Regions from separate parts of the Chryseobacterium sp. Marseille-Q3244 genome, predicted to be linked through region 3. Evidence: riboswitches for the same ligand, from Rfam matches in the RefSeq annotation. Region 3 holds a riboswitch; each other region holds the start of a gene.
The links. A riboswitch is a leader RNA that binds a small molecule or an ion and turns the genes downstream of it on or off. The one in region 3 is predicted to bind cobalamin.
Positions count from the first base shown of each region.

Region 1 (3,755 bases), on a different contig from region 3:
TTTAGGTAGTATCTTCGCTTTAGGATTTCCGTTTCCATCATCTACCACCCCAAAATCATCATCATTGAAAACAGCTAGTTTATTGTTTCCTAAATAAACAATCCCTTCAAATTTATCATGTTCATATCCTAATTTTGCAACCAGATCTGCGGCTATTTTTTTTGAAACAGGTTTAATTCCTGCTTTGGTAAGCTCATCCCATGTACACTGCTCCAGGGCTTTTCCGTTTACCTTCATCCCATCTACCGCTGCAAGGTCGGTTCCGGTTACATCTGTTGCATCACTTAGGTTGATTCTGTATACTTTTTTAATTCCGCCCTGTGTTCCGAAATTACCATCTCTTTCAATGACAAGGAATTCATTATTGCCTAATGCTGTAATATCACAAACCGAATCGGAAGCTCCACCATCTTGTTTATATAGATATTGTTTCGTTTGCCCCGTACTGATATCGAAAGTTACGATTCTCGTTAAGGTTGTATTCGTTGCCAGCGCCTTTGAAGGAACAAACATCATCGATTGTATGGTTCCTACCAGTGTTTTTCCGTCCGGAGTCATACAAAGGCCTTCCATCCCTCTGTTCGCTCTTCTTTTAGCTAACACTGCAGGTAGTTTTCTGTTTCCTGTATTTACCCCAATCGGACTTATTCTTTCTAACTCTACTCCATCAGCGTTATAATGAACGATGTGTGGTCCGTATTCATCAGAAACCCAGAATGTCCCGTCGGGTGCTGCCACAATACTTTCACTGTCTAAACCATATTTATCCGTACCCAGAATATTTCCAGCCGCATCATAAGCCACTTCTCCCGTGCTTCCCATTCCTACAGGATTTGGAAGTCCTGTAATAGGCTGACCGGATGGGTTTTTAAGTTTAATATATTTAATGACTTCCACATTCCCTTCTGCATTAATTTTAAAATGCATTATCGTTGGTGTAAAATTGGGGGTTAAAAACTTTTTCCCACTTAGGTAATCTGTGTTCGGGCCACGGTCTGTAATGACATAAAATTCTCCTTTTCTTGTAGGATGGGCGGCTGCGCCGGATCCAAATCCGCCATTAATAACATCCACTCCGTTTATTGTTGCCATTTTTGAAAACGGAAACTCCTGAGGAAGCTTAGAATAATTAATATCCTGGTTATTTACATTGTTGTCATCATCTTTACTGCATGACCATAATGAAGCCATCATCAAAGCAGATAATAGTAGTTTTTTCATATTAACTTTTATGGCGCGAAAGTATAACTTGATTATAAACTGATCTTAAATGTAATGCTAATTGTATTTTAACAATATAACCTTGAGATGAATTCAATATAAACAATAAAAATTGAAATTTAACTTCGAAAACCCAAAATTAAAACCCAATTCATTATCAATCAATAAAACCCATTATTAAAAATACAATTCAACATCAGAAAAAACTGAACATTGCTATGTAATTCACAAAACAGACATCAAAAATTTATATGATATATTTGCACCGTTTTTAAGGTTGAACACTGTTCACAATAGGGAATCAAGTGAGAATATTATTCAAATCTTGAGCTGTACCCGCAACTGTAAGCTGTTTTTACCTATAGCTATTAATTATACCACTGGATCAACATCCGGGAAGGTTGGCTATAGGATGCGAGCCAGGAGACCTGCCTTAAATACCCATTTAATTTCAGGATGAAAAATCATCCTGTCAATAAATAAGTTTCGGGAATAAAACTTTAATTTAATTATATTATGAGAAAAATCTCTCTTTTTTTCTTACTGCTTTGTATGCAGTTTTTCTTTGCTCAATTCACTGAAAACGACATTAAGTTTTGGGTAGGAACCGGCTCCAAAAAGGCTTACTTCATTGCCGATTTCAATGACACTAATACACCTGCCTCCTATGCGTGGGGCTATCGTTTTGATGGTAATAATTTAATGGCGGAAGACATGATTAATGCGATTGCGGCGGCAGAACCTGCAATAGAGGCTGATATTCCTTCAGGGTTTTTATACAGTTTCGCATACAATAACCATACTCCAAGTACAGATGATTACTGGATTACCTGGTCTGGTCCCAATGCCGGGAATATGTCCAATCAAAATAATGGTGTAGGTTATACTGTTTTAACAGATGGATTGTGGTTTGGTATTACCTATGGTCTTGATGAAATCGACACTCCACCATCAGCTCCTGTACCGGCTTACAGCTCCCAATGGTATACCTCATCTCAAATTACCAATTGGATTGGTACAGGAACTAATAAAAGTCTTGTTGTTGTAGATTTTGGAACCAATAACTCTCATGGTGAAGCCAACTCCTTCGTTTTTGGAATTCAATATAATGGCAGTATAACAGCAGAACAGGCTTTACAGCTAATTCAATCCCAAGCTTCATATTTCAATTTCACTTCTGGCAATAATCAAATTTCCAGTCTGTCATTAAATGCCTTCACGGGAAACAACTCTGGAGCAGAAAACTGGAAATTATATACAGGAAAAGATCTTTCCAGCTGGCAGAAAAAGAATGATCTTAGCCAGATACAATTGAGTAACAATAGCTGGTTGGGATTAAGCTTCGGAGAAAGAAGACCTTTCACTCCTACTGAGGCAAGTAACGCTACATTATCCGTCTCTTCTGTAAATAAAAAGGCCTTATTCAATATTTATCCTAATCCAACGAGTGATTTTATTCAGATTGAAAGTTCTGAAAAGGTGAAAGAAGTAAATATTTATTCTTCTTTAGGGCAGAAAGTAATGACTTCACAGGCAACAAAGATTAATCTTAAAGCCTTAAATGCCGGAATCTATTGGGTTGAGGTTAAAACCCAAAATGGTTCTACAGTGCATAAGGTTGTGAAGAAGTAGAAATGAATACAAAAATATGTGCATTCGCAGTCAAACAAAAAAACGCATCCAAATTGGATGCGTTTTTCAATATGATTATACAATCAATTATTTTTTTTCTGTAGATCTCTGTAAAACCTCATCTACCATTCCGAAGTTTTTAGCTTCTTCAGAAGTCATCCAGTAATCTCTATCGGAAGATTTCTCTACCCACTCATAAGTCTGTCCTGAATGAAGAGCGATAATGTCATAAAGCTCCTGCTTCAATTTCAACATCTCTCTTAAGTTGATTTCCATATCAGAAGCAACTCCCTGAGCTCCTCCTGAAGGCTGGTGAATCATAACTCTTGAGTGTTTAAGTGCAGAACGTTTTCCTTTTTCTCCTGCCACCAATAATACAGCTCCCATTGAAGCAGCTATACCTGTACAGATTGTTGCTACATCCGGCTTAATGATCTGCATAGTGTCGTAAATACCTAATCCTGCATACACACTACCACCAGGAGAATTGATGTAGATTTGAATATCTTTAGAAGGATCTGCACTTTCTAAGAATAAAAGCTGAGCAGTAACGATATTCGCTACCTGATCGTCAATTCCTGTTCCCAAAAAGATAATTCTGTCCATCATCAAACGAGAGAAAACGTCCATCTGAGCAACGTTTAATCTTCTTTCTTCCATGATGTATGGAGTAAGATTCGTTGGTCCATACATTCCCATATACTGATCGGTAACCAGACCGTTGTTTCCTAAATGTTTTACAGAGAAATCTCTGAATTCTTTTTTAATGTCCATATTTATATTATGTATTATTTTAATACTATTTTCAACGTTTAAATTACAATATTTATTCCTAAAATTTTATAGGACTTTTTGTCACAGAATCCGGAACTTTTTTGTCTTTGCCCTATCTTTTTCTATTC
Region 1 covers NZ_CALNWX010000003.1:394,313-398,067, forward strand. Annotated here, with positions in the region: gene NBX25_RS07545 (esterase-like activity of phytase family protein) at 1-1,221, opposite strand, end outside; cobalamin riboswitch at 1,479-1,671, shown strand; gene NBX25_RS07550 (T9SS type A sorting domain-containing protein) at 1,738-2,853, shown strand; gene clpP (ATP-dependent Clp endopeptidase proteolytic subunit ClpP) at 2,941-3,627, opposite strand; gene dnaG (DNA primase) at 3,740-3,755, opposite strand, start outside.
Region 1: it holds a riboswitch for cobalamin, as region 3 does, so the genes downstream of both, NBX25_RS07550 (T9SS type A sorting domain-containing protein) here and NBX25_RS11500 (T9SS type A sorting domain-containing protein) in region 3, are expected to answer to the same signal.

Region 2 (3,755 bases), on a different contig from region 3:
ATTTTAATCAAAACAAATAAGGATGGCATTAAGAGTCTACGATGATAAAATTGGAGGAACATTGGTGGAAAGAAAATATCCCAATGCCTATTTTATAAACGATGGTGATATCAGAGAGTATGTTACTCATTTGAAACCTCCTTATGGAGAAGGGTTTTATCATGAAATCTGCTTTGAAAATGTTCATATCGGTTTTGGAAATGTTTCTCTCAAAAACAAGGTATTATTATACTTTGAAGCTGACTTTGACAGTGTTGAGATGCACTTTTCGCTGAAAGGCAGAAGCGCTGCTCTTTCAGATAATTTTGGTTATAAAATATGTTTTGAGAGCTACCAGCATAACATTATTTATGCTCATCAGATGTCCGGTCAGATGGAATTTGACGGTCATGAAATGCAGATCCTGGAAATCAATTTAGCCCCTGCTTTTTTTACAAAATTTCTTCCCGAAGACTCAGACGTATTCAATACATTCAGAAATGCCATTGAAAAACAGCATTCATGCCTTATCAATCCGCATCATAACCGCATCAGTTTGGAAATGTATCAGATTCTGAATGACATCATCCATTGTGAGCGTAAAGGTATTTTCAAAAGAATTTATCTTGAAGCAAAAGTGGCAGAACTTCTCCTTTTACAGCTGGAACAGCTTTTTAAAAGTGAGTCCTCCTCCTCTCTTCTCAAAAAGGATGAAGAGAAAATATATGCAGTGAGAGATTTTATCATTAATAATCTTGACCAAAACTGTTCATTAGTAGATCTCGCTCATCAAGTAGGGACCAATGAATTTACATTAAAAAAAGGTTTTAAGGAACTGTTTGGAACTACCGTTTTCAATTTCTGGAATGATACAAAGATGGAACAGGCAAAAAAAATGCTTCTTGAAGGAGACTTAAACATCAATGAAATCTCTGATATTATCGGATATAAGAACCCAAGACATTTTTCAGCAGCATTTAAAAGAAAGTATAATTTAATTCCTAGTAAACTTAGGAATACCAATGGTATAACTCACTAAATTATTAAATGATTTCAACCGATATTTACCAATGATGACTTTCTCAAAATCTGTAGTTATTTTCTAATTTTCACCCTAGATTATTAGGCTTAATCGGTCTATTTTCAAATATAAAAATTACCCATAAAAACACATTCTTTATTTTATTTCATTTAACATTCAGGTGTATTTGTTAATGATTTGGTAATAAAAAAACACTACAAAAAGACTGATTTTTATCATACCACCAAAAAACAAAGATCCACAAAACAAACATTATCAATTCATTACCCAAAATTAATTATTGTTTACATAAAATATTTTGTCGTTCTTATAAAATGGCTATATTTACCACCAAGGAGTTCTTAACACCTTCTTTATCAACCGAAATTGGTTACACTTAGCTGTGTATTAAAAGGGAATCGTGTGCAAATCACGAACTGTCGCGCAACTGTAAGTAACAACTAAAGGTTTTTATCAAATCAATATCCACTGTATGCCCCGGCCTATGGGAAGGATGATAAAAACTGTTACAAGTCAGGAGACCTGCCCATTTCGTAGTGACGATGCTTTCGCGATCTGAAGCTTATAGTCAGGTATGATACGGTATGGATAATTGTGTGATAAAATTGTTTATCTACTGATCTCATTTTTGAGGTAGATACTGGCAGAACAGCGTGTGCTTATTCTGTAGGTCTATAACTCATCCGTGTCCCCTTTCCATAATTTTTCTTTCTCACAAAACATCGTGAAGTTTATCTAGAACTTTTTATTGGGTTTAATCTATGTAAAAAGTTAAAAAATGTACCAAGCCAATCACCATTATGCATCTATGAATAACAGATCTATGACAGAGATCTTGTTCTATGGAGTTTCGAAAAAAATGCAGTCTCCATACCCATTAATAGCTCATCTGATTTCTTCTCATCATTCTCTTTTTACCTCCCAACAACAGCATAGCAGCTCTTCTTTCTTATCGCACAAATTTCAACTAAACAATAAATATTAAAATGACTAAAAATGAAAACTGGAAGTCCCCCGGTGCTCAGTTCCGGGAGGCCATGCACAAAGAAAGTCCTCTTCAGATTGTAGGAGCCATCAATGCCAATCATGCATTACTGGCCAAACAAGCTGGCTTCAATGCCATTTATCTTTCAGGAGGCGGGGTTGCTGCCGGATCTTTAGGAATTCCGGATCTGGGAATCACCACGCTGGAAGATGTATTAGTAGACATTCAGCGTATTACCAATGTTTGTGATTTGCCTTTATTGGTAGATGTAGATACAGGTTTTGGCCCATCAGCGTTTAATGTTGCCAGAACGGTAAAGTCATTAATCAAAGCAGGAGCTGCTGCTCTGCATATTGAAGATCAGGTAGGAGCAAAACGTTGTGGTCATCGTCCAGGAAAAGAAATTGTAAGCAAAGAAGAAATGGTAGACCGATTGAAGGCTGCTGCTGACGCGCGTACCGACGAAAACTTCGTAATCGGAGCCAGAACAGATGCCTTTGCCAATGAAGGATTGGAAAAAACCTTAGAAAGAGCAGCGGCTTATAAAGAAGCAGGGGCTGATTTTATTTTTGCAGAAGCTGTTCCCGATTTAAGTTTCTATCAAAAATTTGTAGATGCTACAGGAATCCCTGTATTGGCCAATATCACCGAGTTTGGAATGATCAATCTATACACGGTTGATGAATTGAAAAACGCAGGAGTAGGATTGATCCTCTACCCTCTTTCAGCCTTCCGTGCTGCCAATAAAGCCGCATTGAATGTCTATGAACACATTCGTAAAGATGGTACCCAGGCCCATGTATTAGACACGATGCAAACCAGAGAAGAACTCTACCAAAGCATTGGATACCATGACTATGAACAAAAATTAGATAACCTTTTTAAACAAAATATTAGTAATGTCAACGAATAGCGAACCAACATTCAAGCCTAAGAAAAGCGTAGCCCTTTCAGGAGTAGCAGCAGGTAATACCGCGCTTTGCAGCGTAGGAAAAAGTGGAAATGATCTTCATTACAGAGGATATGATATTCTGGATCTGGCAGAGAAAGCAGAATTTGAAGAAGTAGCTTATCTTTTGATCTATGGCCAGCTGCCAACAGGAGCTCAGTTGAAAAATTATAAAGCCAAATTAAAATCCCTTCGAGGACTTCCGCATTCTGTAAGAAATATTTTAAAGAGTATTCCGGCAGCGGCTCATCCAATGGATGTCATGCGTTCTATGGTATCCGCTATTGGAAGTATTCAGCCTGAAAAAGATGATCACAATGTAGCCGGAGCACGAGATATTGCGGATAAATTATTAGCTTCATTCAGTTCCGGACTTTTATACTGGTACCATTACACCCACAATGGTAAGGAAATCAATGTAGAAACAGACGATGATACGATTGGCGGGCATTTCCTTCACCTTTTACATGGTAAAAAAGCTCCGGATTCCTGGGTAAAAGCAATGGAAATATCGCTTAACCTTTATGCGGAACATGAATTTAATGCTTCTACATTCACCGCTCGTGTTATTGCCGGAACTGCGTCAGATTTTTATTCATGTATCACAGGAGCCATCGGTGCGCTAAGAGGGCCAAAACACGGAGGTGCCAACGAAGTGGCCTTCGAAATCCAAAGCCGTTACAACTCACCGGACGAAGCTGAAGCAGATATCCGTCAGCGTATTGCTAACAAAGAGGTGATTATTGGATTTGGACATCCGGTTTACACGATTTCAGACCCTAGAAACGTAGTGATTAAAA
Region 2 covers NZ_CALNWX010000018.1:39,265-43,019, reverse strand. Annotated here, with positions in the region: gene NBX25_RS21505 (helix-turn-helix transcriptional regulator) at 23-1,018, shown strand; cobalamin riboswitch at 1,372-1,565, shown strand; gene prpB (methylisocitrate lyase) at 2,008-2,919, shown strand; gene prpC (bifunctional 2-methylcitrate synthase/citrate synthase) at 2,906-3,755, shown strand, end outside.
Region 2: it holds a riboswitch for cobalamin, as region 3 does, so the genes downstream of both, prpB (methylisocitrate lyase) here and NBX25_RS11500 (T9SS type A sorting domain-containing protein) in region 3, are expected to answer to the same signal.

Region 3 (3,755 bases):
AACTAATTAATATAGATATAATAAAAATATATAACTTGAGTTTCATTGTTATTTTTTAAATATTTTAATAGAATGTTGAGTTTCATCAACCTGTAGTGTTATAATATAGATTCCTGTAGGATAGTTTTTCAAATCTACTGGAGTAGTGCGATATGGAACAGGAAATTCTTTTACCAGCTGTCCTGCCATATTAATTACCTTTCCACTTGCTTTTTTAAAGTCAGCATTTACTACTATATTAACAAAATCAGTAGTAGGATTCGGATAGGCCTCAATGAAAACTTTAGGTGTGCTTCCTTCTTTTCTGCCTAATTTAATAACCCAATAATCCTGTTGCCCATAAGCTTTTGCTTTTTTATCACCTTGGGCATCCGAATTTGAGTTACCCACTAATACTACAGATCCGTCTCTGGTTTCAAGTGCAGTCTGCAGATAACTGAAATAATCTGTTTTCAGTTCTTTTTCCCACTTCATTTCTCCTTTACGATCAATAATCATCGTCTGATAATTGGAAACAGATCTTTGATTTGAATGTCTGTCCTTTACATTTTTTAATTCACTACCTGCCAATAAATATTCCTGCTCCCGGGTAAAGATTAAGTGATTGATATCCTGATTTTGGCTAAGCTCTTTTTTAAGGGTAGAGATCGTATTCAAATCTTTGTCTACTTGTAATACAATGAGTTCTTTTTTTCGAATATTTTGGGAAATAACCGCTAAATGAAAAACCTGATTTCTAGCATCAAAATAAGCTGAACTTAGAAGCGTTGTTTCATTTTCTCCGAAACGGAAGGATTTTTCTACATCACCTTTTTTATTAAGCTTTAATATTTCAGCTTCAAAACCTTTAATGTTACCATTTGTACCAGGAGAATTGGAATGTCCCAGAATAAAATAATTTTGCTCTGTCTCAACAATAGATTTTAAAACCTCGGTTTTGCTCCCTCCAAATGTTTTATCCCAACTTATTTCTCCTTTGGAATCCAGTTTAAGCAGCCAATAGTCTTTTCCGCCTTTGTTTTCAGAGGTTTTATTTCCAGATTTTCCAGAATCAGAGATTCCAGCAACCAAATATCCTCCATCTTTTGTCTGAATAATAGAGGTAAGCTCTTCACTTCCTTCTCCCCCCAGTGTTTTCTGCCATTCGATAGTTCCTTCTGCATTAATTTTAAGAATCCAATAATCTGCAAGTCCAAATCCTGATTCTTTTTTATCTCCTGATAAAGAAGAATAAGAAAATCCACCTAAAATGTACCCTCCATCTTTTGTTAATGCTCCGGAAGTCAGAAAATCATTTTTATCACCACCAAAACGCTGCTTCCATTCTTCGGTACCATTTTCATTGAGTTTTGAAATGAAAAAATCCAGATCTCCCTGAGTTGTTTTTTGATCTCCGTTTACTTTATCAGAAGCAGAGCTTCCCAGTAATAAAAATCCATAATCCGGAGTAGCAATAGCATTGTACAGATACTCGGACTGTTTTCCTCCCATACTTTTTTCCCACAAAACATCCTTATAAGGATAGGTTTGTGCATGAAAAAAATTAACAAAAGGAAAAAGAAGTAAAATTCTTTTTACCATATTATAATTTATTTATGTTCTAAGTTTCTTTAGATACAGATGCAACAGGAAGGGATAGAAAATATGTATAACTATAAAAATACATCAAGAACAAATGACATAAAAATTTTTATAGTATCCAGATGACTAAAGGCTTCAAATCGCGAAAGCATCGTCAATTCAGAATAGGCAGGTCTCCTGGCTTGTAACAATTTTCATCATCCTTCCCGCTTTGTGCAGTGGATATACTGAGGACAAAAATCTATATGTTACTTACAGTTGCGCGACAGCTCGTGATTTCAACACGATTCCCTATTAATTTACATTATGTAAAACCTGTTCTGCTTGATAAAGAGTAAGATTATATTAAAGAACTATTTATTTAAGGCAAAGATAAGTATTTAAGCAGGCGTATATGTTATAAAATCTACATTTTAGCCTGTGTTATTATATGATAAATTCCCATAATTACTCGATTTTTTTTAATAAAAAACCCAGCCAAATACTGGCCGGGTCAGAGTGAAACAAAAATTAGCTATGCTAAAATTAATTTTTAATCAGTTTTTGCTGGTAGACAGCTTTATCAGTTGTTGCTTTTAGAATGTATATTCCTTTTGGTAACATGTTCACATTTACTTGTCCCTTATTAAACTGAGTATTGATAAACTTACCTGAAGCATCATAAATAGAAACATTTATCACTTTTTCCTGAGTTTTAATATAAACTACATCCGTAGCCGGGTTTGGATAAATACCAAAATTTAATTTCTGAACTTCTGAAGTTGCTAAGGTAGCTCCCTGGCTAGTAATTGTAATTGTCTTCTCCACAACTTTACCGTTTGAATTGAAGCTGATTACAACATCTGCAGTTCCTGTTCCAAGAGCTTTTAATATCAGCTCATCATCAGCATTAATCACAGCTGAAACCACAGAGGAATTGCTGTTTGATTTGATTGCCTTTACAATAGCAGCATTAAAATTATCTCCATCAGAAACTACTGTTTTCAAATCAATTGTAGTAGTACCTGTAACAGTAACTTGTGATGGCAAAGTATTATTTACAACAGGAGCTGTATTATCCGGGAATACCGTTAATGCAGGGAACCAGTAGTAATCAATCAATGTTTTCGTATTAGTAAGATTACCATTTGCATCATAAATATGCACCCAGTTCTTTTGATAATGACCTCCTGTTTCTGTAGTGTTTACAATAAGTTCTCCCGTTACTGGGTTTACACGTAATGCCGCACCATAAGGAGTCTGCTTATAAGTTTCTGTTTGCTGTGGAATCGTAATAAAGGATTCATTAAAAGTTTTGGTAGTGACATCAAATTTAACAATCTGACTTCCTAATCCCCACATTGCTCCTGCTTTGAACCAATACAATGTATTTTCTGTGTTGCTCGCAGCAAAGCTACCTGCATTCCAGGCCCCCCAAGAATCAGCATAAGTTGAAGTTGGAATACTGTAAGATTGAGTCGTAAATGTTTTAGGATTAATATTTACAAGAGCATTTGTCTGAACTGCCCAGATACTCCCATCCCTAGCCTGTACTATTGACTGAAAATCCCCAGAAATAGTATTGATTACAGTATCTGTATTAGGATCAATCACAAGAATCCCAACTTGCTGCTTCAGAGCAAAAACATGCTTTGAAGTACGGATCATGTTTCCGATCTGTTCACTATAAAGGTTAGCACCTTCAGTTCCTGGTATTACATTACCTACTGTTAAATTATCAATATTAAATAAATAGATACCATTAGAAGCACCAATGTATCCTTTATGTTCATTCACTCCGATAAATGATCTTCCATCACCGCCACCAATATTATCAAACGATTCTATTTTTTGCATTGTCTGTGCATTAGCCACAACAAGTCTTCCTCCTGGAATATATTGGGTATCTCCTCCATCAGCTTCCTGCTTTGAAACAAAATAGAATTTATCTCCATAAATAGTCCCATATTGAGTAGTTGCCCCAAAAGCATGATTATTATTAGCATTGCTGTATACTCTATAATCGATCGAACCGTTATTGTCAATAAAATTTACAGATCCGTTGGTATGCCCGAACCATTCTTCATTCACAATAAAGAATCCGTTGGTGTAGTTCCCTACTGTATTTACAGTCTTCATATTTGCCAAACCTGTCAAAGCCACAGATGAAACATAAGGAGTAACAGGTGTCATTG
Region 3 covers NZ_CALNWX010000005.1:280,219-283,973, forward strand. Annotated here, with positions in the region: gene NBX25_RS11495 (hypothetical protein) at 1-46, opposite strand, end outside; gene NBX25_RS11500 (T9SS type A sorting domain-containing protein) at 49-1,581, opposite strand; cobalamin riboswitch at 1,732-1,915, opposite strand; gene NBX25_RS11505 (DUF5074 domain-containing protein) at 2,107-3,755, opposite strand, start outside.

Region 4 (3,755 bases), on a different contig from region 3:
AGACCCAAATTAGTAGTAGGTCTTGTAGTAGACCAGATGCGTTGGGATTATTTATACCGTTTTTACAACAAATATGGAAATGACGGTTTCAAAAGACTTTTGAATACCGGTTATTCTTTAAATAACGTACACATTCCTTATGTACCTACTATTACCGCTTTAGGACATACTTGTATTTATACAGGATCTGTACCTGCGATTCACGGAATTGCCGGAAATGACTGGACAGATAAAGAAACAGGTAAAGGTGTATATTGTACTGCCGATGACAGCGTTCAGCCAGTGGGGACAACCAATACCAAAACAGGAAGCCATTCACCTAAAAACCTTTGGTCAACTACAGTAACGGATGAACTGAGGCTGGCAACAAATTTCCAAGGGAAAGTAGTCGGAGTTTCTTTAAAAGACAGAGCTTCTATTCTTCCTGCAGGTCATACACCAAACGGAGCTTTCTGGTTTGATGACAGTACAGGAAACTTTATTACCAGCACATGGTATATGAATGATCTTCCTCAGTGGGTAAAATCATTCAATTCTCAGAATTTACCGGAGAAATTGGTGGCTAATGGGTGGAATACTCTGCTCCCAATCAATCAATATACAGAAAGTGCACCAGACAATTCTCCTTGGGAAGGATTATTAGGTAGTGCAAAAACACCTACATTCCCTTACAATGATCTTGCAAAAGATTATCAAACCAAAAAAGATAACATTCGTTATACTCCTTTCGGAAATACGTTGACATTAAAGTTAGCAGAAGCCTCTGTAGAGGGAGAAAAACTGGGAGGTGATAATATTACAGACTTTTTAGCCATCAATTTGGCTTCTACGGACTATGCCGGGCATAAATTTGGGCCGAACTCAATTGAAGTGGAAGATGTTTATATCAGATTAGATCAGGATTTAGCACAATTCTTCAATTATTTGGATTCAAAGGTTGGAAAAGGACAGTACACGGTGTTCCTTTCTGCTGACCATGGTGGAGCACACTCTGTAGGTTTTTTAAAAGAACATAAAATTCCTACGGGATTCTTTGGAGAAGGTGCTGAAAAGAACCTCAACCAAAAGCTGAAAGATAAATTCGGAGCTGATAAATTGATCAACGCTATTGATAATTATCAGATTTATTTCGATAGAAAAGTATTGGCAGACAGCAAACTTGAATTGGATGATGTAAGAAACTTCGCTATTAAAGAACTGGAAAAAGATCCTACTGTTTTATATGCAGTTTCTGTAGACAGAGTGTCTGAATCAAGCATTCCTGAGCCCATCAAGCAAAGAATTATCAATGGAATCAACAGACAAAGAAGTGGGGATATTCAATTGATCTCTCACGACTCTATGCTTCCGCCATATTCTAAAACAGGAACTACTCATAGTGTATGGAACTCTTATGATTCACACATTCCGTTAATCTTTATGGGTTGGGGAGTGAAACAAGGTGAAAGCAATAAGGCTTATCACATGACGGATATTGCCCCTACAGTTTCTTCATTACTGAAAATTCAGTTCCCAAGTGGAAATGTTGGAAATCCAATTACAGAAGTTATAGGTCAATAATCTTAATAACATATAAAAAAAAACATTCCACTCCGGAATGTTTTTTTTATTTTACATACACAGGAAGGTTATTAATTCTTTTTTAGATCAGGATTCAATCGATTCTGCTTTCGTCTTTCTTTCATAAAATTCACTTTTTGCCTAATACATTTAAAAAGCTATCTTTGCAAAAATTTTGGTTTCCAGTATATTGGAATGAAAAGGGAATTGGGTGAAACTCCCAAACTGTCCCCGCAACTGTAAATCGCAATAAAAGTTTCTGTAAACAGCCACTGTATAAAAACGGGAAGGCACAGAAAGCGAAAGTCAGGAGACCTGCCAGAAAATTAATCAAAAAAACATATTGCTTTCGGAGGAAAAGTAGAAGGATATGGATATAAAAAGATTTCTAATACTATTTTTGTCATCTTATGGCTGTTTTCTTTTCGGACAGGAGAAAGCTGTAGATACTATTTATATTTTCGACAGCCAGATGAACAAGGTGAAACAATTTCACCCTGTGAAAACAATTACACCGGAAGAAGCTCAAAAGAATTCAGGCAATCTTTCAGAATTACTTAGATTTCAATCTAACCTTTATATTAAAGAAAATGGGCGTGGTGCCGTTTCTTCACCTTCTTTTAGGGGAACATCAGCTCAGCAGACTGCTTTTGTCTGGAACGGTATTAACATTAACTCTAATTTTTTAGGACAGGGAGATATTAACAACATTGCATTGTTTGGATATGACCAGATTGGAATAAAAGCAGGTGGAGGAAGTATTGTCTATGGATCAGGAGCTATTGGGGGAAGTATTCATCTGAATAATAACCTGGAGTTTAATAAAGGATTTCACGGATCTTTATTTTCAGAGGTAGCATCTTTTGATACCTACAATAACTTTGTAAAGGGCTCTTACAGTAATGATAAATTTAGTTTTAAAGCTTCTGCAAATTATAGTGTAAGTGCTAATGATTATGAGGTGCCGGAATTTGTAGTAGGGAGAACCCCATTTAAAAATATCAATGGAAGGTATTACAATACTACCTTTAATATAGGAACTGCTTATAAAATTACGGATTCTCAGACTATTTCATGGCAAAGCCAGGTATTTGACGCTTCTCAGCATTATGCAATTTACGAGGAAAATGGTAACAGGGCGAAGTATAAGGCAAATACTTTGAGAAGTTTGATCTCCTGGGATATCAATAAGGTGAATCTCACTAACAGCTTCAAAGCTGCTTATACGGAAGATAATTACAAATATTTTTCAGATATCCATTCACTTAAATCCAGTGGAGCAGAAGGGAAGAACTATATCTTTAAAAACGATTTTAATTATTTCATCACTCCCAAAATCAATATTAATATGATTGGAGAGTTTCAGGTGAATAAGGCGGAGGGGTATGAGACAGGGATAGGAAGTGTCAGTCGAAATATAGGATCCTTAGGAGGAATGATAAGATATTTTGTTTCTAAAGATTTACGTTTTGAAGCAGGAATAAAGAAAGATTTTGTTGAAAACATTTCATCCCCGGTTTTGTATTCTTTTTCTGGAAAATGGAATCCTGTATCATGGTATCATATAGGTGCCAGTTTTTCAAGAAACTTCAGATATCCAACTTTTAATGATCTTTATTGGCAGCCGGGAGGAAATCTGAACTTACGTCCTGAGACCTCCTTAAATATTGATATGGATCATGAGTTTAATTTTAGAGATTTTAAGATTACTCTCAGCCCGTATTATATGGATATTAAGGATTTTATCAGCTGGCTTCCTACTTCATATAGCTATTGGGCTCCTTTTAATACATATAAATCTGAATTTTATGGCTTAGAATCGCAGATTACCTGGAATAAAAATTTTGGCAGACATGGCCTGAAGGTTAATGCAGGATATACATATTCAAAATCTATTAATAAGGAAACCCAAAAACAGATGATGTATGTTCCTCTACACAAAGCTAGTGGCTCAATAGATTATAAATTTGATTTCCTTAAAATTTATGCTCAAGGGCTTATAAATGGACTTACTTACACTACGGCAGATGAGAAAAAATCTGTGGCACTGGATCCTTATTTTATTTTAAACGCTGGTATTTCTGCGGATATTTTAAAGAAATATACTCTAGGATTTAAAGTGAATAATCTTACAAATACAGTTTACCAGACAGTATATGATTATCCGATGCTCCGGATAACTTTGTGGCGAAGGA
Region 4 covers NZ_CALNWX010000029.1:6,408-10,162, forward strand. Annotated here, with positions in the region: gene pafA (alkaline phosphatase PafA) at 1-1,560, shown strand, start outside; cobalamin riboswitch at 1,720-1,897, shown strand; partial or broken gene NBX25_RS24575 (TonB-dependent receptor plug domain-containing protein) at 1,931-3,755, shown strand, end outside.
Region 4: it holds a riboswitch for cobalamin, as region 3 does, so the genes downstream of both, NBX25_RS24575 (TonB-dependent receptor plug domain-containing protein) here and NBX25_RS11500 (T9SS type A sorting domain-containing protein) in region 3, are expected to answer to the same signal.